DNA from 2 places in the Paenarthrobacter sp. NPDC090522 genome. Region 2 is predicted to be linked to the other one. Evidence: predicted binding sites of a transcription regulator. Region 2 holds the regulator's gene; the other holds the start of a gene.
What was found. Region 2 encodes LexA, which represses DNA repair genes until DNA is damaged. Its sites were predicted from a motif close to TCGAACANNTGTTCGA; they were not measured.
Positions count from the first base shown of each region.

Region 1: the regulator LexA is predicted to act here: its motif matches at 7,542-7,557, upstream of ACIQT2_RS05250 (LexA family protein).

Region 1 is NZ_JBIVXL010000003.1:308,235-317,931, reverse strand. Features, by position in the region: gene ACIQT2_RS05285 (hypothetical protein) at 1-1,621, opposite strand, end outside; gene ACIQT2_RS05280 (GMC oxidoreductase) at 1,664-4,618, opposite strand; gene ACIQT2_RS05275 (hypothetical protein) at 4,695-5,162, opposite strand; gene ACIQT2_RS05270 (SDR family oxidoreductase) at 5,235-6,005, shown strand; gene ACIQT2_RS05265 (dihydrofolate reductase family protein) at 6,046-6,639, shown strand; gene ACIQT2_RS05260 (hypothetical protein) at 6,636-6,875, opposite strand; gene ACIQT2_RS05255 (hypothetical protein) at 6,933-7,373, opposite strand; gene ACIQT2_RS05250 (LexA family protein) at 7,571-8,002, shown strand; gene ACIQT2_RS05245 (LacI family DNA-binding transcriptional regulator) at 7,993-9,009, opposite strand; gene ACIQT2_RS05240 (sugar porter family MFS transporter) at 9,149-9,697, shown strand, end outside.
Region 2 is NZ_JBIVXL010000003.1:33,229-42,925, forward strand. Features, by position in the region: gene ACIQT2_RS04070 (SseB family protein) at 1-809, opposite strand, end outside; gene priA (bifunctional 1-(5-phosphoribosyl)-5-((5-phosphoribosylamino)methylideneamino)imidazole-4-carboxamide isomerase/phosphoribosylanthranilate isomerase PriA) at 809-1,552, opposite strand; gene ACIQT2_RS04080 (hypothetical protein) at 1,584-1,742, opposite strand; gene hisH (imidazole glycerol phosphate synthase subunit HisH) at 1,743-2,468, opposite strand; gene hisB (imidazoleglycerol-phosphate dehydratase HisB) at 2,465-3,091, opposite strand; gene ACIQT2_RS04095 (histidinol-phosphate transaminase) at 3,156-4,283, opposite strand; gene ACIQT2_RS04100 (LysM peptidoglycan-binding domain-containing protein) at 4,361-4,720, opposite strand; gene lexA (transcriptional repressor LexA) at 5,071-5,817, shown strand; gene ACIQT2_RS04110 (ATP-dependent DNA helicase) at 5,916-7,973, opposite strand; gene hflX (GTPase HflX) at 7,966-9,528, opposite strand.

The DNA of each region.
Region 1 (9,697 bases), 280 kb from region 2:
CCAACGCCAGGGCCAGCAGTACCAGCACGACGTCCGGCCACCCGCGGGGCCACGGAACCAGGATCACGACGGCGGCACTCACCGCGAGCGCGGACAGTTGGTAGAGCACGCCGCGGGTGAAGACGACGATGCCGGCCTTGGCGATGCCGAGCACTCGAGCCGTAAGCACCGTGATTCCGAGGAGGACGGGCATGGCCAGGACCAGGAGCACGATGAGCAGGAGGGTGTTTCCGTGGGTCAGGCCATGCAGGCTATCCACGAAGGATTCGCCGCGGAAGGCGCTGAAGACGGTCCACGCGGTGAGGGCGGCCACCACGTGGACGAAGCCCATGGAGAGCCCGAAGCCGGGGTTGCGGGCCGGCAGCCACGAGGGCGAGAAGGGGTTGGCCAGGCGCGGACCCAGGAGATGGGAATCGGACTGGCCGGGGTAGATGGTGGAAGTGCGGGTGAAACGCCTGCCTGTTGCCGGGGTTCGGTTGCCGGCGGGAACGCTGGACGATTCACCGGGTTCGGCGGGAGCCGGTAGGAGGAGTTCGTCCGGCAACCAGTGGGCGTCGGAGAGGTAGGCTCCGCCGAGGCCGCAGGTGATGAGTTGGGTCTTGGCTGGTCCCGCCACGGTTCCGTCTTCGTAACGCGAGTAGTGGTGCAGGTCGCCCGTGAGCCAGAGCCGGACGTTCGCCCCGGTGGATTCGAAGTGGCCGGTGACGGGGTTGAACCGGCGGCGCAGGTAGTCCTGTTCGAAGAAGTTCGCCTGGCGGAATTCGTTGGGTCGTTCGGCGGCGTGGGCTGCGTCTGCGTCCACCCAGAAGGGGGAAGCGACGCAGAGGATGATCGCGTCCCCGGGCTGCAGCTGCAGTGTGACGTTGCGGTAGAAGTAGTCCAGTTGGGGTTCGTCGATGTATTGGCCCAGTTGGCTGTCCAATCCCAGGAGCCACCAACCGGGCGCGCCGCTCCGGCCTGGTCCTGGTGGTTCCCCCGTGAGCCTCACTGCGAAGTAGCTGCGGGACTGGATGGTCCGCCAGGCTCCAATGTTCCGTTGCCGGGTGAACGTGCGGATGAACGAGGTGAGGCCGTCATACCAGTCGTGGTTGCCGGGAAGCGCGAGCATGACGGGAACCTCGTTCAGCAGGCCCCGCAACGCAGGATTCCGTTCGGGGAATGCTGTCCTGTAGGGGCCCACCATCCGGTTTTCGTAGGCCGCCGGCGACGCCACGGGGTAGACCTCGTCCCCGCCCAGCACCAGGACGCGGCCGCGGGGGAGATCCTCTCCTGCCACGGGCAACGCATCCTGCGCCAGCAACGACGCCACCGTGTAGGTTGCGTCGAAGCCGTCCCCGAGGTCCGCGGTGAAGTCCAGCCACAAATCCTGGGCAGGCGCAGTGCGTTCCGGGCCGGCAAGTTCACCCGGACCGGGCAGGCCGCGGCTGGTCACCGGGGGCTGGGCCGGTTGGCCGGGGATTGGGAGCTTGTCCAGGCGCAAGAGGTCGCCCGGGAAGCCGCCTTCCAGCTCGCGTTTGTCACCGAAGTCCGCGAAGACCGTTGCTGCCATGACCTTCAATGCCGTTCTGGCCAAGGACATGGGTGCGAGCCACCGGACGGCGGGCTGGGGAGTGAAACCCAAGAGGCCCCTGTGTTGGGCGAGCTCCCAGCTTTTCATCGCGTCTCAGCGGCCTGGGCGATTCGGCGTGCGGGAGGATCTGAGCGGGAACGGCACACGCCGGATGCCGCGCCCGTAGACCTGCCACAGCTCGCCCGCGAACAGTTTCATGAAGGCCGCCAGACCTGCAGCCCGCGCCGGGCCCTCCGCCCGGAACGTCGTCAGCTGCTTCGCGAAATCGAGCGGCCGGATGTACAGGATGCCGGCCCCTACCACGCCATGGTCCGCTGCCGCAGAGCCCGCTGCCGCAGAGCCCGCTGCCACGGAGTCCGACGCCACGGAGTTCGCGTCCGGCAGCTTCGTGTCGGCGTCCGGTGGCACGTGCCCGCGAAGGATGGTGGCGTACAGGATGGTGGTATCCGGCCAGAGGTCGAAGCCCGCCTCGTTGTGGATCCGCTTGTACCCGGTAAACGTGAACGGCGTGCCGCCGGGATCGCGCAGCCACAAGCGGTACAGCATGCGCCGGGCGGGGCGCCCGTCCGTGGATTCGTCCTCCACGAAGAGGTTGAACCAGCCACGCTCCACGGGCATGCGGCCCCCGAAATAGTCGGCCAGGACGTAGCCCTCTGCCTTGGCGGGATGGCTCGGATCCGCGACAAACGCCTCCATGTCCTCGGCGATGATGGTGAGTTCGAACATGATCTTCCGGCTCCGGTCCCGGCCGAGCATGCGGCCTTTCTCCGGGTCGGAAAGGCCGGGACTGAACCAGCCATGCATCTGCTCGGTGAATCGAACCGAGGTGGCGGGTGGCGGACCCGCTGCGGGTGGCGTCAGCCCGCGAGCGCGCGCTTGGGGAGTATTGGTGTCGCCGGTAGCAGCGCTCGCCTGGGAAACGTCGGTGGCGCCAGAAGCCTGGCTCGCGCGGGGCGGCGTCAGCCCGCGGGGTTGCGCCTGAGGAGCGTCGGTGGTGCCAGGAGCGGTATCCTCACCACGCCGCGTCAGCCCGCGGGAGCTCGCTTGGGGAGCGTCGGTGCCGCCAGGGACCGCGCCAGCGGGCTGTTCCTTACGCGCCCCTTTGCCTTTGGTAGCGTCAGGCGCCAGTGCCCGCGGTGCGCTCGCTCCGACGTCGACGACGGCGCCCGCCGCCTCCGGCTGCGAGGTAACCGCTCCGCTGTGGCCCGGTCCGGTGTCCTCCGACTCCGCGTCCTTCGCAGCCGCGTCAGAGGGCGCGATGCCGCGATGTCCGGCAGCCCGGCGTCGTTCCCTTGCTGCGCCCTCATCGAGGATCCGGGCACACGCCCGCTCGGCGAACGCCGCGATGGTCAGGGACGGGTTGGCGCCCACAGGGCCGGGCATCGCCGCCCCGTCCACCACGAACAACCCCGGATACCCGAACACTTCGCCATAGGAATCGCACACGGCCTCGCCGGGATGCCGCCCGGACGGTGCCCCGCCGATCGGGTGCACGGTGATGACGCGCTTGGCCCACCACAGCGGGTTGTCCACGAAATTCCCGTCCAGGTCCTTCGCGATGGACTCCATGGTTGCCCGAACGCGACCGAAGTACTCCTTGGACGTTGCCATGGTCCACGCAATGGCGAGCCGCCCATCGTTCAGGGTCATGACGCCGTCGGGGATGTCCCTGCCCATGCCCAGCAGCGGCACCGAACTGGCTGACAACCTGCCATCGCCCAGCGCCGCGGCAAGGTCTGCGGAGACGTTGGAGCGGCCGGCCTCGAAAAGCCTGTCCTTCAGCAGTTGCCCGGCAACCCGGGCGGTGCGCATGGCCGCAGTGCGTAGTTGGGCCGTTTCCATGAGCCAGTTGATGAAGGCCGGGTACCCGGCGTCCTCCACGTAGTAGCCGCGACCGTCGCCGTCGTCGTCATTCGCATCCGGAACCCTGATCGCCGTGGTGATCACCGGTCCACGGCTGCCGGTGAGGGTCCGCACGCCGGGGCGGGATCCGTTGGTGGCCGGTGTCTTGGCGTCCATGATGAAGGTCAGCAGGTCTCCGTTGCCGCTGAAGCGGGTGCCCAGGGTTTCGCTCAGGGCGGGGAGCGAGCCACGGTTGCGCAGGAGCAGGAAATTGGTGCCGAACGTGCCCGCCCCGAGGATCAATCGGGTGCAACGGATGATCTGTTCGGTGAGGAGTTCGCCTTGGTTCTCCGGATGATGGACGACGTAACGGACTTCGTAACCGCCGCCGGGCAGGGGCCTGATGCCGCGGACATCATGGAACGTCCGGACATCTGCACCTTTGGCGGCCGCCGCCGAGATGTAGTTGTGGTCCAGCGTGTTCTTGGCGCCCGCATTGCAGCCGATATCGCATTCGCCGCTGAGCGTGCAGGTGGTGCGGACGGTGTTGGGGCCGTGGACGCTCCCGTACTCCGGCAAGGGCAGGGGATGGTTGGTCCGCGGGTCTCCGCCCGGGGTGGGCGCGAACGTCACGGCGATCGGTGGGCGGCTGATGGACAAGCCCAACGTCGCAGCAGTGCTTTCCATCGCCAGGGTCTTGGCCGTGTCCTTCCACGGATAGGGGACCGGCTGGAGCATGGCCTCGGCGGCATCGTAGTAGGGGTCCAGGTCTTCGCGGGTGAAGGGCCAGTTTTCGTAGCCGCCGCCCGGGATGGGGGACTCGTTCACGAACCACTTTTCATCCTTGCGCAGCAGCACGTTCGCGTAGATGAGCGAGCCGCCGCCCAAACCACTGGACACCAAGCCTTCAGTGCCGCGGAAGGTCCAGGCGTCGAACAGCCCGTAGAGGCCGCGGTCCGGGTCCCAGAAGTTCCGGCCCATTTCCGACGGCGACCGGGCGAAACTCCCCGGCGGATACGGCTTGCCGCGTTCCATGAGCACCACGGACTGCCCGGCTTCGGCCAGGCGCAGGGCAGCCACCGAGCCGCCGAAGCCCGAGCCCACCACCACAGCGTCCACTGTCTCAAGGCTGCCGCCGTGGCGTGACCGATCGATGCCGGGTTCCGGACCCGTACTCCCAGTGTTCGCGTACCCCAGACGAACCATGGCCGTTCCCCTCAAGCGAGAGCTGACCTGGAGTTACCCGAACGTGGCCGGGCGATGCCTCCGCGGATTATGGCCCTTATGTTCCCACCGGTCCGGGAATCTGTCCATGAGGTGGAGTAATCCGGGTGTAGACCATGTCGAAGTCGTGCTCCAGCGGTCCGCCGGGATACGTGCCGCGCTCCAAGCGTGCGGTGATGGTCTTCCCATCGTCGCTGATGCGGCCCACGAAGCGTTGCGGCCAGTCCGGACCGTCCCGGAACAGCGTCCACACGTTGTCTTTGAGCGTCATGTCGTAGATGCGCGCTACCCCTCGCGAATCGAAGTAATGCTGCTGGAACGCCCCGTCTGAACCGGTTGCCCCGATCACGCTCACAGCGTTGGGGTACTCGGGGCGTTCCACCGTTGAACGCTGGATCAGGAAGCCGCCGCCTTCCAGCCACTCGAACGTGGTCCGGCCCTGGGTCTCCGCGCTGGGAATGGTGGTCTCCCATGTGCCAAGCAAGATGGTCAGTTGCTCCAACGTGGGTTCCGGTTCGCGTGCCATGGCGTCCCTCTTTTCGTGGGTATGGACAGGTTCAGCGTAGGACGCGGGACCGGCACGGAATAGGGTCGAGGCATGAATCATCCTTCTCAGGTAGCTGTGGTCACGGGAGCAGGGAGGCGTCGTTCCATCGGCGCCGCGCTGGCCACGGGCCTTGCCCGCGATGGCTGGAACCTCGTCCTCAACCACTGGAAGCCCTACGACGACCGGCTCGGCCTCGAGGCGTCACCCGACGATGCCGCCGCCATTGCCGCCGAATGCCGCGAACTGGGTGCCGCCGTCGAACTCGTCCCGGGCGACCTCAGCGATCCCGCTGTTCCCGCGGCCCTGGTTGCCGCAGGGCAGGAATTGGGTCCGGTGACCGGCCTGGTGATGTCCCACTGCGAGTCGGTGGACAGCAGTATCCTCAGCACGTCCGTGGACAGCTGGGACCGCCACTTTGCCGTGAACGCCCGCGCGACGTGGCTGCTCATCAAGGCGCTCGCCGAGCAGCTGCCCACGGTGTCCGACGGTGTTGCGGGTGCGCGGATTGTGGCGTTGACCAGCGACCACACCGTCAACAACCTGCCCTACGGCGCCAGCAAAGGCGCCCTGGACCGGATCGTGACGGCGGCCGCCGTGGAACTGGCGGACAGGGGAGTGCGCGCCAACGTGATCAACCCGGGACCGATCGATACCGGCTGGATGGACGACGCCGTTCGCGGCTGGGCGGTCGGGGCGACTCCTGCCGGACGCCTGGGCACACCCGCCGACACGGCCAACCTGGTGCGGTTCCTGTTCTCCGACGCCGGCTCATGGGTCAACGGCCAGATCCTGCACAGCAACGGTGGCTTCAACGTGGCCTGAATCCGTGACCATTCCGTTGATCCGGTGGCAGGATGGGCGCATGAGCCAAGTTACCTGTGACCTCACCGTGTCCCTTGACGGCTTTGTAGCCGGTCCCGACCAGTCCATGGAGCAACCCTTGGGTGCCGGTGGCGAGACGTTGCACTGCTGGCAGTTCCAGGAGCGCGATACCAATGCTGCGGAAGTGGCCGGGATCCTCGAAGCCGGCGCGTACATCATGGGCAGGAACATGTTCGCCGGTCCTGACGAAGGGGTATGGCCGGCCGATTGGCGGGGCTGGTGGGGTGAGGAGCCGCCGTACCATGCTCCGGTCTTCGTGCTGACCTCCCACGCCCACGAGCCCTTGGTCATGGAGGGCGGCACGACGTTCCACTTCGTGAACGACCCCATCGAATCGGTGCTGGCCCGTGCCCGCGAGGCTGCGGGCGGGAAGAACGTGGCGATTGCCGGTGGAGCGTCGACGGCCCGGCAGTTCTTGGCGGCGGGCCTCATTGACGAGCTTCGGCTCCACGTCGCTCCGGTCATCCTTGGCGGCGGCGAGCGCCTGCTGGACGGCGTGGGCGAGCTGAAGCTTGAGCCCTTGGACGTGCGGGGGACCCGGCTGGTTTCGCACCTTCGCTACAAGGTGGGCTAGGGCCCTTCCTGGTTGGCTGTTTCCTCGATCCAGTCAACGGCCTCGTCGGGGAGGTAGGACCCCTCCATTTCCCCGGTGACCCACCAGGGATCTGCCGCGTCCGGACCACCCGCGGCAGCGATCTCGGCGACGATGTCCGGGCGAACGGCGTCACCGTTGTTGTTGATGAGCCAATCCTGTGTAGCGGCCGTTAGCTTCGGCCACCAGTGCTCAATGGCTTTCGGGGGAGTAGTCATGGTCGGGAGTCTCCCACGCCGGGGCTGCGTGGTCGATCCCTTGTACTGGGAAGGAAGTCAGCCTCGAGCCAGGCCGCTGATGATGGTGGCCACGGCAGCGAAGGCTGCCACGAAGGCCCAGTACTGCATGGGGAGGAAGAACAGGCTGTGCCGGTTGAAGTATCCCCGTCGCGCAGTCTCGGCTTCGTACTTCCACTGTTCTTCTGCTTGGGCATGCGCCTCTTCGATGGACCGCGGTGCGGCCAAGCCGGGGAATTGATACGCTCCCACCTCTACCATCCGGTTGAGCTCCTGGGCACGTAGATTGACGGCCTTCTCATAGGCCTCCTTGGGCATGGTCTGGTTGAACCATTTGCCCAGATACCAGATCCCCGCCGCTCCGGCAGCAAACCCCACCCCTACGGCAATCAAGTTGCCGTGCGAAAGGCTGCCGGCCAAACCGCCACATACTGCAAACACCAGAATCACCAGGATTCCCCAACCTCTCCAAATAATCACTTCATTAGCGTAATTTATGGGGAGGGATGCGCTGGCCAATCCCGCACGCCAACTCGCGGGAGAGCGGCGAATCCGCCGCAAGCTTCCCAGCGCCCAGGCAGCGTTGCCGCGACCCCGGCGAGCCCGCCCGAAGGCCACAATGTCTGCCACCCGATGTACACTCAGTTATCGAACATATATTCGAATAAAGGTGTGTTGTGGGCGTGATAGTCGGCCCCCGTGTGCTAGATGCGGGCTTCTCTCTTTTGTCGGTCCTGTTGGCTCCGGTCCCGGTGGCAGCTGGGTTTCCGTCGCCCGCGCAGGACTACTTCGACGGCCGGATAGACCTCAACGAGCACCTCATCAAGGACGTCACCAGCACCTTCGTGGTGCGCGTGACCGGCCAATCCATGGAGGGTGCGGGAATCAGCGATGGCGACGAGTTGATCGTCAACCGCGCGCTGGAACCCAAGGACGGCTCCATCGTCGTCGCTGTCCTTGATGGCGAGTTGACCATCAAGAGGCTGCGCGTCACGAAGTCCGGGGTGGTGCTCCAGGCTGATAACCCGAAGTTTCCGGACATCCGGGTGGGGGCGTTGTCGGAATTGACCATTTGGGGCGTGGCCACCACGTGCCTGCATCACATTTGAGCAGGCCGGGCTGTTGAGCGCCGGAGCACCAGTTGCGGCATGAACTTCCGGTCCGCGGGAGGTCCGTCCGGGTTGGCGAGGCGCTCCAGGGCAACCTCCCCGGCTGCCTCCCCGAGCTGTACCGCGTGCAGGTCCACTGAGGTGAGGTCGATTCCGTGCAGCCGCGCGGTGCGGGAGTTGTCGTAGCCGATCAGCGAGAGGTCCCCGGGAATGGAGATACCCCTGGCGTAGGCGGCTTCCCGTGCGCCGAGGGCCAGTTGGTCGTTATGGCAAAAAAGGGCCGTCGGCCGGTCTGCTTGGTCCAGGATCCGGGCCGCGGCGCGTTCTCCGGAGTCCTGGGTGAAGTCGTCCGCGCATACCGTCTGAGGGACCAGGCCGGCGTCCCGCATGGTTTGCTCATAAGCGCGTCGGCGCACCAGATGGCCGTCGTAGGCAGGTCCTGCCAGGTGGGTGATCCGCGTGTGCCCAAGTCCCAGGAGGTGCTCGGTGGCCACGCGGGCGCCGTACGCATCGTCCGAATAAACGCTGTCCACGCCCTCCACCGGTCGCGTCACACTCACCAGCGATACGCTTCGCGCCATCTCGTGGACGTCATGGTCCGGGTCCAGGAGGGTCGCGGCGATGATGATTCCCACCCGGGCCTCGATCAGCGACTCCAGCGCCCCGCGGTCCTCGCCGTCGGCAGATCGCGAAACGCTCAGGATCAACCTGTTGCGTTGCTGCGCCAAGGCTGTCCGGACTCCGCTGAGGATATCGGCGTAGATCTCGTTGCGGATGTCCATGAGGTAAAGCCCGACGGCGGAACGGTGCTTGCGTGCCAGGTCGGCGGCTACGGCATTGGGCCGGTAACCAAGACGCCTCGCGGCTTCGAAGATCGCTTCCTTGGTTTCGCCGCTGACCCCGGGCGCTCCGCGGAAGGCGAAGGAGACGAGGGTGCGGGACACGCCGACTTCACGTGCAACGTCACTCTGCGTCGCAGCCCGGCGCTGCTGGTTCTCGGATGCCATAGGGATCATCCTGCCATGAAGACAAAACCGAACAATTAAGGTCATTTGTTAGTTTGACCTTACATTTAAGTCTTTCGCGCGTTAGTCTTGTGTCAGAGCGGGAGAGTATGACCCGCAACACACTGACAAAGGAGTCCTGATGTCTGCTACGCAAACTCAACGGGAGAGTGCCCATAACGCGGCCCTGCCCCCGTTGACCAACGGCCCGCACCGCAAGCGGTTGGGCCTGGTAGCTCTGGTCGCCACGTTCGGCGGCCTCCTCTTTGGTTACGACACGGGTGTGATCAACGGGGCACTCCGGCCAATGACGGTCGATCTCGCCCTGACGCCCCTGACGGAAGGAATCGTCACCAGTTCCCTGCTGTTCGGCGCCGCAGCCGGCGCTGTGGCCGGAGGAAGGCTCTCCGACGGCTGGGGGCGCCGCAAGACCATCATCCTCCTGGCAACGCTGTTCTTCGTCGGAACCATTGCCTGCGTCTTCGCGCCAAGTTTCGAAGTCATGGTGCTGGGCCGGATCATCCTGGGCCTGGCTGTGGGTGGCGCGTCAACCGTTGTGCCGGTCTTCCTGGCGGAGCTTGCGCCCTACGAAATCCGTGGATCCCTGGCCGGGCGCAACGAACTCATGATCGTCATCGGCCAGCTCGCCGCGTTCGTGGTCAACGCCATCATCGGCAACATCTGGGGTGAA
Region 2 (9,697 bases):
CTTGCCCAGGCCTCGTTCAATTGGGCCACGAGCGCTTGGACCGCTACGGCGTCCAGCCCGTCCTCAAGGAACAGCACTACCCGCAACTCCGGCCCCGCTCCGCCGCCAGGTACCTGGCGGCCATCGGCCGTCAGGGACGCAACGCCCGCACCGGGCTGCGTCTCAAGCCTGCGGACCGTGCGGAAACCAGAAACCGTGGAAGCGAGAGCAGCCTCCAGTTGATCATCAAGGTAGGACGGCGTCCAGTCCTTCTGCTGGGCAAGAGCCCACATGGCCGGGCGGCGCACCACGAACGTGTAATCCGAACCCGGGTCCAGGACCAGCAGTTGTGCACCCTCGGATACGGCGGAAAGTGCCGCCCTGGCCGCGTAAACAGCAACAGGCCGGGCCCCCGGATGCCATCGCTCCAGGGCATCCGCGGAAGTGAAGACGGGCATGGCCGTCCTTCCGTCAGGAGCCTTGAGAGTGACCAACGCCATATCAGCCTGCTTGTCGGCATGGAGCCCGTCCACGCCTTCGGCCTCTTCGGCGAGCGTCGCAACCACGGGCACGAAGACCCTGGCCGTGGCGAGCGCCGACACCACATCGGCTTCGCTGCCATTGCCGTCCAGCAAGGCCGCTACTGCGGCGAGGTATCCCGAATCGGCCGAACCGTCGTCGTCCTCGAAGTTGTGGATTTTGGCGGCGTCGCCGTCCAGGCTGCGCCCCGCCCACGGCTGCCCGGCGGAATCGGTGGGCCCGCCGGCACCCGCCAGGGCGGCGGCAATGTGCCCGGGAAGCTCCCGGCGGTGTTCCTGGTGCCCTGCCATCAGCGGCGGCCGGCGACGTCCAGCGCTTCGGGGAGCGTGAAGGCACCGGCGTACAGCGCCTTGCCCACGATCGCACCCTCGACGCCCAGCGGAACCAACTCACGGAGCACGCGGAGGTCCTCAAGGCTGGAAATACCACCCGACGCCACCACGGGCTTACCGGTCTTCTCCACCATCTGGCGGAGCAGTTCGACGTTGGGTCCCTGCAGCGTGCCATCCTTGGTCACGTCGGTGACCACGTAACGGGCGCAGCCGGCGTCCTCAAGACGGGCCAGGACCTCCCAGAGATCGCCGCCCTCCTTGGTCCAACCGCGGCCGGCCAGCGTGGTTCCGCGGACGTCAAGACCGACGGCGATCTTGTCGCCGAAGCGCTCGATGGCACGGCGGGTCCATTCCGGGTTTTCCAACGCAGCCGTACCGAGGTTCACCCGGGCTACGCCGAGGGCCAGGGCGCGTTCCAGCGACTCATCGTCGCGAAGCCCGCCGGACAGCTCCACCTTCACGTTGAGCTGGGAAACCACGTCGCTGATCAGGTCTGCGTTGTTGCCCCGGCCGAAGGCGGCGTCGAGGTCCACCATGTGCACCCACTCAGCGCCGGCTTCCTGCCAGTTCAGGGCTGCTTCAAGGGGCGTGCCATAGCTCGTTTCCGAGCCCGCCTCTCCTTGGAGGAGGCGGACCGCCTGGCCGTCAACAATGTCGACGGCGGGAAGAAGTTCCAGAACGGACTGTGCGGGCGTGGTCATGTGTGTCCTTGCAGTTGATGGGAACGCCGGGTTACTTGCCCGGAAGCGTCAGGAGGTAGGCGGCCAGGAGGGACATCCCGGCCAGCACGTAGAAGGAAATGGAAACCCAGAGGGGCTTTTTCTGCTGGTGGAAGGAGATGCCCCCACCTACCAGGAGGCCGGCGAGCCCCATGAGCACTACGGACCACATTCAGGCGGCGCCTTCAGGTTTCCGGAGGCCGTCCACCCAGTTGCGCAGCAGCCTGGCACCGGCATCACCCGATTTCTCCGGGTGGAATTGCGTAGCGCACAGCGGGCCGTTTTCCACCGCGGCGATGAAACGGGCTCCGTGCTCGGACCACGTCACCATGGGCGGAGCCATCCGGGGCTGGACAACGTCGAAGTTCCATTCCTGAACGCCGTAGGAGTGCACAAAGTAGAAACGCTCGTCCTCCACTCCGGCGAAGAGCTTGGACCCCTCCGGAACGTCCACGGTGTTCCACCCCATGTGCGGAACCACGGGAGCGGGCAGGAGCTCTACCTTGCCTGGCCATTCGGCCATTCCTTCGGATTCGGTACCGTGCTCCACTCCGGCCTCGAACATCACCTGAAGGCCAACACAAATGGCGAGGACCGGCCGGCCTCCGGCAACGCGGCGCCCGATCATGCGGATGCCATCAACGGCCTTGAGCTCCTTCATGACAGTCTCGAACGCACCGACCCCGGGAACCACCAGTCCGTCAGCGTTCAGCACGTCTTCCGGCTTGGCGCTCAACACGACGTGGGCGCCTGCGCGCTCCAGTGCCCGCACCGCCGAACGCACATTTCCCGAGCCGTAATCCAGCACCGTAACCGTGGGCTTGCCCTCGGGCGATTCGGGCTTTGCGGAAGCCGATGCGTCAGTCACCGCACCGTCTTTGAGGATCTGGTTGCTCATAGTGCTCCCTTGGTGGACGGAATACCCTCCACGCGGGGATCGGATTCAACGGCCGCGCGGAGCGCCCGGGCGAATGCCTTGAACTGTGCCTCCACAATGTGGTGGGGGTCGCGTCCTGCCAGAACATTCATGTGCAGGCAGATACCTGCGTGCAGCGTGATGGCTTCGAAGACGTGCCGCGTCAGTGAACCAGTGAAGTGTCCCCCGATCAGGTGGTACTCCTGTCCGGCGGGCTCCCCGCCGTGCACCAGGTAGGGGCGGCCGGAAACGTCCACAACTGCGTGGGCCAAAGCCTCATCCAGGGGAACGGTGGCCTCGCCGAAGCGACGGATACCGGCTTTGTTTCCCAACGCCGTCCGCAGGACCTCGCCGAAGGTGATGGCCACGTCTTCAACGGTGTGGTGGGCGTCGATGTGGGTGTCCCCCGTGGCCTTGACCGTCATGTCGATCAAGGAGTGCTTGCACAGCGCAGTCAGCATGTGGTCGTAGAACGGGACCGAGGTGCTGATGTCCGAGACACCCGAACCGTCCAGGTTGATCTCCACCAGGACAGAAGACTCACTGGTGGTGCGCTCCATGCGCGCGGTACGGGCAGCGGACGGCGTGGCGCCGGTTTCGCTCATCTGGGGAACGTCCTTAACACGAAAAGGGAAATGGATCTAGGGACAAGTCTAAGTGGGTGGCTTCTTAACCGAGCCGTGGAGCAACACCGGCCTCGCCGGCCAGCAGCGCTTCAAGAGCTTCCAGGAACGCTGTGGTCTCCTGTTCGGTACCGGCAGTGACACGCAAGTGCCCGGGGATCCCAACATCGCGGATCAGTACTCCAGCATCCAGCAGGCCCTGCCAGATGACTTGCGGGTTCTCCAAGCCACCAAAGAACACGTAATTGGAGTCCGAGGCCGCCGGCTTGAGGCCCATCCGCAGCAATTCAGTGACGATGCGGTCACGCTGGACCTTGATGTCCTCGACGTCGGCCATCAGGGCCTCGCGGTGCTGCAGGGCTGCCAGGGCGGTCGCCTGCGTTACCGCCGAGAGGTGGTACGGCAGCCGGACCAGGCGGATGGCATCGGTGACCTCGGGCGCCGCAGCCATGTAGCCCAACCGCGCACCGGCAAGTGCGAAAGCCTTGCTCATGGTGCGGGAAACAATGAGCCGTTCCCGGCCCGGCAGCAAGGTCAGGGCACTGGGAGTGTTGTCGTGGGCGAATTCGTGGTAAGCCTCGTCCACGATCACGATCGCCTGGCTGGCCTCTCCTGCTTCATAGACAGCCTCCACGACGTCCAAGCCAAGACCCGTTCCGGTGGGGTTGTTGGGCGAGCACAGGAAGACGATATTTGCGCCCGCCTCAGCCACCTGCGCGGCGGCAGACGCGGCGTCCAAACTGAAATCCCCGCCACGAACACCACGGACGTACTCAGTGTCCGTGCCGCTGGCCAGGAGGGGGTACATGGAATACGTGGGAGGGAACCCAAGGGCCTTGCGGCCGGGACCACCGAAAGCCTGGAGGATCTGCTGGAGAACCTCGTTGGATCCGTTGGCAGCCCAGATGTTCGCAGGACTGAGGCCGTGGCCCAGGAATTCCGCCAACGCCTCCCGCAATTCAGTGAACTCGCGGTCGGGGTAACGGTTCAGTCCGGTGGCCGCTGCGGCCACGGCTTCGGTGATCGCGGCCTGGACATCGGCGGGCACTCCATGGGTGTTCTCGTTGACGTTGAGCAGAATCGGAACGTCAAGCTGCGGTGCGCCGTAGGGGCTCAGTCCACGCAGGTTGGTCCGGAGGGGAAGTCGGTCGAGTCGCTCAAGCTGGTCAGTCACCCCACCAGTTTAAGGTGCGCCGGTGAGTGCCCTGTAACTGTGACGCCGGAGAGGATCCGCGCCACCGTCCGTATGGACTACTTGGCAGGAACAAACAATTGCTGACCGGGGGTGATGCGTCCGCCACGGAGATCATTCAGCTGGATGATCTCCGTGATGACGTCCCGCGGGTCACGCTCGGGTGCGGCAGCCCCTGCAATGCCCCACAGGGACTGACCGGGCTGCACGGTGACACTGACGGCGACTGGCGGTTGCAGTTGCGACGGGGAATCCGAGGCCTTGGCCGGCGAGTTCAGGAAGCCCGCAAACGTGAGCAGCGCGGCCACGAGCAACATGGCCGGGATGCCAAAGAAAACGATCCGCCCGCGCCGGGTGAGCCGGATGCGGGTGGGTACCGGCGCGTTGCGGAACTCGTGGAACGTTGTGACTGCGGACATGAGCTGAGCCCTTCTGAGCGATTGCCTGGTCCCGGGGAACCAGGACCCTGCTGCCAATACCTTGTGTTCGTTGGTCTCGCCGCGATATTCGAACACTTCCTTCGAACATCTCGGCTTCGATCCGGATTACTAGAACACATATTCGAACCTTGCTATGACATTTTTAGCACTTATCAACGAACGGTGTCGAGACTCGCTAGAACAAATGTTTGATAAACGCTGGTGCCTGGCCTACGTTTGAGGGAAGAAACAGGCACAAAAGCAGTGCATCAGGAGGGTCTGACATTTTTGACCCACATCCCGGCAGCACTCAGAACGCCGCCGGGCGGAACGGAAGGGCAATGGCGAACATGGCAGCGAAGGCCACAGGCGGCGGGGCACCCCTGCGGAGCCAACAGCCCACCAAAAGTCCCAAAAGCCTGACTGTCCGTCAGAAGAAGATCCTCGAGACCATCCAGCGCTCCGTCAATGACAACGGCTACCCGCCCAGCATGCGCGAAATCGGGGATACGGTGGGATTGGCCAGCCTCTCGAGCGTCACCCACCAGTTGTCCCAGCTGGAAAAACTCGGCTACCTCAGGAGGGACCCCAAGCGTCCTCGCGCCATGGAAGTCCTCATGCCACTGACCCTTGACGGTGGTGCCACCATCCCGGGAGTGGAAGCCCCCGCAACGTTGCGCAGTACCGGCGGCCTCGCCGTCACCGAGCTGGCAAGTGCCAGCGACACCGCGATGGTTCCCCTGGTGGGCCGCATCGCTGCCGGTGGCCCGATCCTGGCCGACCAGACCGTGGAGGACGTCCTGCCCCTCCCGCGGCAATTGGTGGGCCATGGCGAACTCTTCATGCTGAAGGTCGCCGGTGATTCCATGATCGACGCCGCCATCTGCGATGGCGACTGGGTTGTTGTCCGCCGGCAGAATGACGCCATCAACGGCGATATCGTGGCAGCCCTCCTGGACGACGAGGCCACGGTCAAGACATTCCGCCAACGCGACGGCCACACTTGGCTCCTCCCCCAGAACACCCAGTACGAGCCCATCCTCGGCGATCAAGCCACCATCATGGGCAAAGTCGTGTCGGTGTTGCGCTCCCTTTAAGGGCCATCCTCCAGAAGGTCTGTTCGAAGACCCGCGTCGGCACACACTGCTTCAGGGGTGCCCGCGCCAGCGGTGGCGGGCACCCCTGAAGAATCGTCTTATCGCCCGCTCCGGGCCAGCCTTTGCAAGGCGCCCTGGACGGTCTTCCGGTCGGTCGTGGCCCAGAAGGGCGGCAAGGCAGCCCGCAGGAAGCCGCCGTACCTTTCGGTGGAAAGCCTCGAGTCGAGTATCGCCACCACGCCCTTGTCTCCCGTAGACCGGATCAACCGGCCTGCTCCCTGCGCCAGGCGGATTGCGGCATGGGTCGCCGAGACGGCCATGAACCCGTTTCCACCGGACTGAGCCACAGCACGCGACCTTGCCGTCATCAGGGGATCATCGGGCCGTGGGAAGGGGATCCTGTCAATGACCACCAGGCGGCACGAGCCACCCGGCACGTCCACCCCCTGCCACAGGGACATGGTGCCGAAAAGGCACGTATCGGGTTCGTCAGCGAACTGTTTCACCAGCGCTGCCATGGTGGATTCTCCTTGGCACAGGATGTCCACATCGAGCCGCAGCCGCATGGCTTCCGCGGCTTCCTCGGCTGCCCGCCGGGACGAAAACAGGCACAACGCTCCGCCGCCGGAGGCACGGATGAGGTCCTCAAGCTCGTCGAGGGCTTCGGGCGAGGTGCCGCGTCCGGGCTTGGGCAAGTGCTTCGCCACGTAGAGGACGCCCTGCTTCGGATAGTCAAAGGGCGATCCCACGTCCAAGCCTGTCCAGCTGGGAGCTCCGTCCCCCAGCAGGCCCAGCCCGCCCGCGGCCGGCTCGAACGCCGACCCGATGGCCAGCGTGGCGGACGTCAGAACCACCGTGTGGCCCGCAAACAGCCCTTCCCGGAGGCGTCCGGCCACGCTCAGGGGAGCAATATTAATGAGTGCGGGAGCTGTTTCGTCAGGCGGCGAGTAGCCCTGCTGGGGATCGAAAGTGCTGTTCCTGGAGAACCACACCACTTCACGATTTTCCTTCGCGGCCAGCAACCGCTCCGATAGTTCCAGAATGAGCATGAGCCGCGAACGGGCCAACTGGCGTCCACCGTCCACGGCGTTCGACGAATCCGTTTTCGAATCGGACAGGGCGGCCCTGGTGGCGTCCCGGAGCTGGTCCAGGCAATCAAGTTGTTCGTCGTTGAGGCCGTTGGGCACCAAGCCGCTTGGAACACCAACAAGGGCCATGTCCAACCTGTCCGCGGCCGCGTTCAGGGCATCGACGGTGATGGCCGTGTGCTTGCGTGCGCTTGAGGCCGCAGCATGGATCATGGCCACGGACAACTGGCCGGACACGGCTCCCGTGACCCGGTCCTGGAGTTCGTGGGCTTCGTCCACCACCACCACGTCATACTCCGGAAGGACTGCCAGTCCCTCAAAGGCGCTCACGGCGAGCATCGCGTGGTTGGTGACCACCACATCGGCTTCCGCCGCCCGGGCGCGTGCCTGCTCGCTGAAGCACTCCTCCGCCAGGGGACACTTCTGCGCCCCCAGGCATTCCATCGAGGTAACTGAAACCTGGCGCCATGCACGGTCTGTCACACCCGGCATCAGTTCGTCGCGGTCGCCCGTGGCGGTCTTCTCCGCCCACTCGCGCAGCCGCACTACTTCCTTGCCCAGTTGCGACGACGGCCCGCCCAGCGATGCGGCGAAGTGCGGCACGCTGGTGTCCTCTCCGAGGGAGAAAAGCTGTCCCTCGGAGGGTTCTTCGCTGGGAAACCCGCCCTCGAGCTTTTGCAGGCACACGTAGTTGGCCCGGCCCTTGACGAGCGCCACATTCACTGGCCGTTCCAGGGCCGGGTTGATGGTCTCCAGCAGACGGGGAAGGTCCCTCCCCACGATCTGCGTCTGGAGGGCCAGGGTGGCGGTGGACACCAGCGTGGGCTTGTTGCTGTCCATGGAATGGGCGATCAACGGGATCAGGTAAGCCAACGACTTACCCGTTCCCGTTCCCGCCTGGACCAGCAGGTGTTCCCCGGACTCGATGGCCCGGGCAACGTGCTTGGCCATTTCATGCTGGCCAGTGCGGCTTTGGCCGCCCATGCCTGCAACAGCCTTGTCCAACAGCTCGAGGGTGAACTTCTCCCCCACCGACGCAGCGGGTTCCGCCGCCACCTTCTCAACCATTGCTGACGAACGACTCCAGCTCGGCGGCCAGGCCCTCGCGGACCATCGCCACCACGCGCGTGCCGTCTTCCTCGTGCTCAAGGCTAAGGATTTCGGCGTCGGAGTTATGCAGCTTGTTGATCAGCTCGCCGCGGTTGTAGGGAATGAGCACCTCCAGCCGGACGCCCGGCCGCGGGATCGACTGGCTGATGGTCTCCAGGAGTTCGGCAATTCCCTCCCCCGTGCGGGTCGAAACGACGGCGTGGCGCGGTTCCTTCTGCCTGAGGCGCTCAACGACGAACGGATCCGCCACGTCCACCTTGTTCAAGACGATGATTTCCGGAACCTTCCGGGCATCGACTTCGCTGAAGACTGTCCGCACAGCCGCAATCTGACCTTCGGGATCAGGGTGCGAGGCATCGACGACGTGCAGGATCAGGTCCGAATCCGCCACTTCCTCGAGCGTTGAACGGAATGCCTCAACCAACTGTGTGGGCAGTGAGCGGACGAACCCCACGGTGTCGGCCAAGGTGTAACCGATACCGTCAGGCGTTTGGGCCTTGCGGACCGTGGGATCCAACGTGGCGAACAGCGCGTTCTCCACCAGGACACCGGCATCCGTCAGGCGGTTGAGCAGTGAGGACTTGCCGGCGTTGGTGTAGCCGGCGATCGCGACGGAAGGAACGGCATGACGACGGCGGTTGGCCCGCTTGGTCTCGCGCGCCGGCTTCATCGCGGCGATCTCCCGACGCAGCTTGGCCATCCGGGTACGGATGCGGCGGCGGTCGAGTTCGATCTTGGTTTCACCGGGACCACGGGAACCCATGCCGGCGCCTGCGCCACCCACCTGCCCACCGGCCTGGCGGGACATGGAGTCACCCCAGCCGCGGAGCCTGGGGAGCAGGTATTCCAGCTGGGCCAGTTCCACTTGGGCCTTGCCCTCACGGCTCTTTGCATGCTGGGCGAAGATATCCAGGATCAACGTGGTGCGGTCAACAACCTTAACCTTCACGATGTCCTCCAGGCCACGCCGCTGGGACGGCGAAAGCTCGGTGTCCACAACCACCGTGTCGGCTCCGGTGGAGGCGACGATTGCCTTGAGCTCCTGGGCCTTGCCGGACCCCAGGAAGGTTCCAGGGTCAGGCTTGGTCCGGCGCTGGACCAGCCCATCCAGGACTTCCGAACCGGCGGTTTCAGCAAGCGCCGCGAGCTCCCGCAGGGAATTCTCGGCATCGGCCAAGGTGCCCTCGGTCCAGAGGCCTGCGAGGACCACTCGTTCAAGGCGCAACTGCCGGTACTCAACCTCGGTGACATCCTCGAGTTCCGTGGAAAGGCCTGCCGTCCGGCGGAGCGCGCGGCGTTCAGCAAGGTCTTCCTGCTCGCCGTCGAAAATGCTGTGCTCCTGGTCAAGCGTGGAGATCGCTTGGGCCTTGCCAAGAACGCCCTTGGCGTCAGGATCCCCGGATGCCTGCGCTGGGACATCCTTGGACAAAATCCGGTCGATGACGGCCTGGATCTCTTCAGGACTCATGTCCTGGGCGTCGGAATCGGATCCGGAGTGCTTCTGGGTGGTCATGGTCTCCTTAGACTGTTCGGCAATTCCAGAATAATGCTGTTTGCTGTGCGGCGCGTCGGTATTCGCGCTGGGCTGACGTGCTTGGGCCAAAAGGGCCTCCTGGAGCGTGGCCGGCAGCCGGATGGCGTCCGGCTGGCCTGGCTGGTGGGTGGTGGCGGTCGGATCCGCG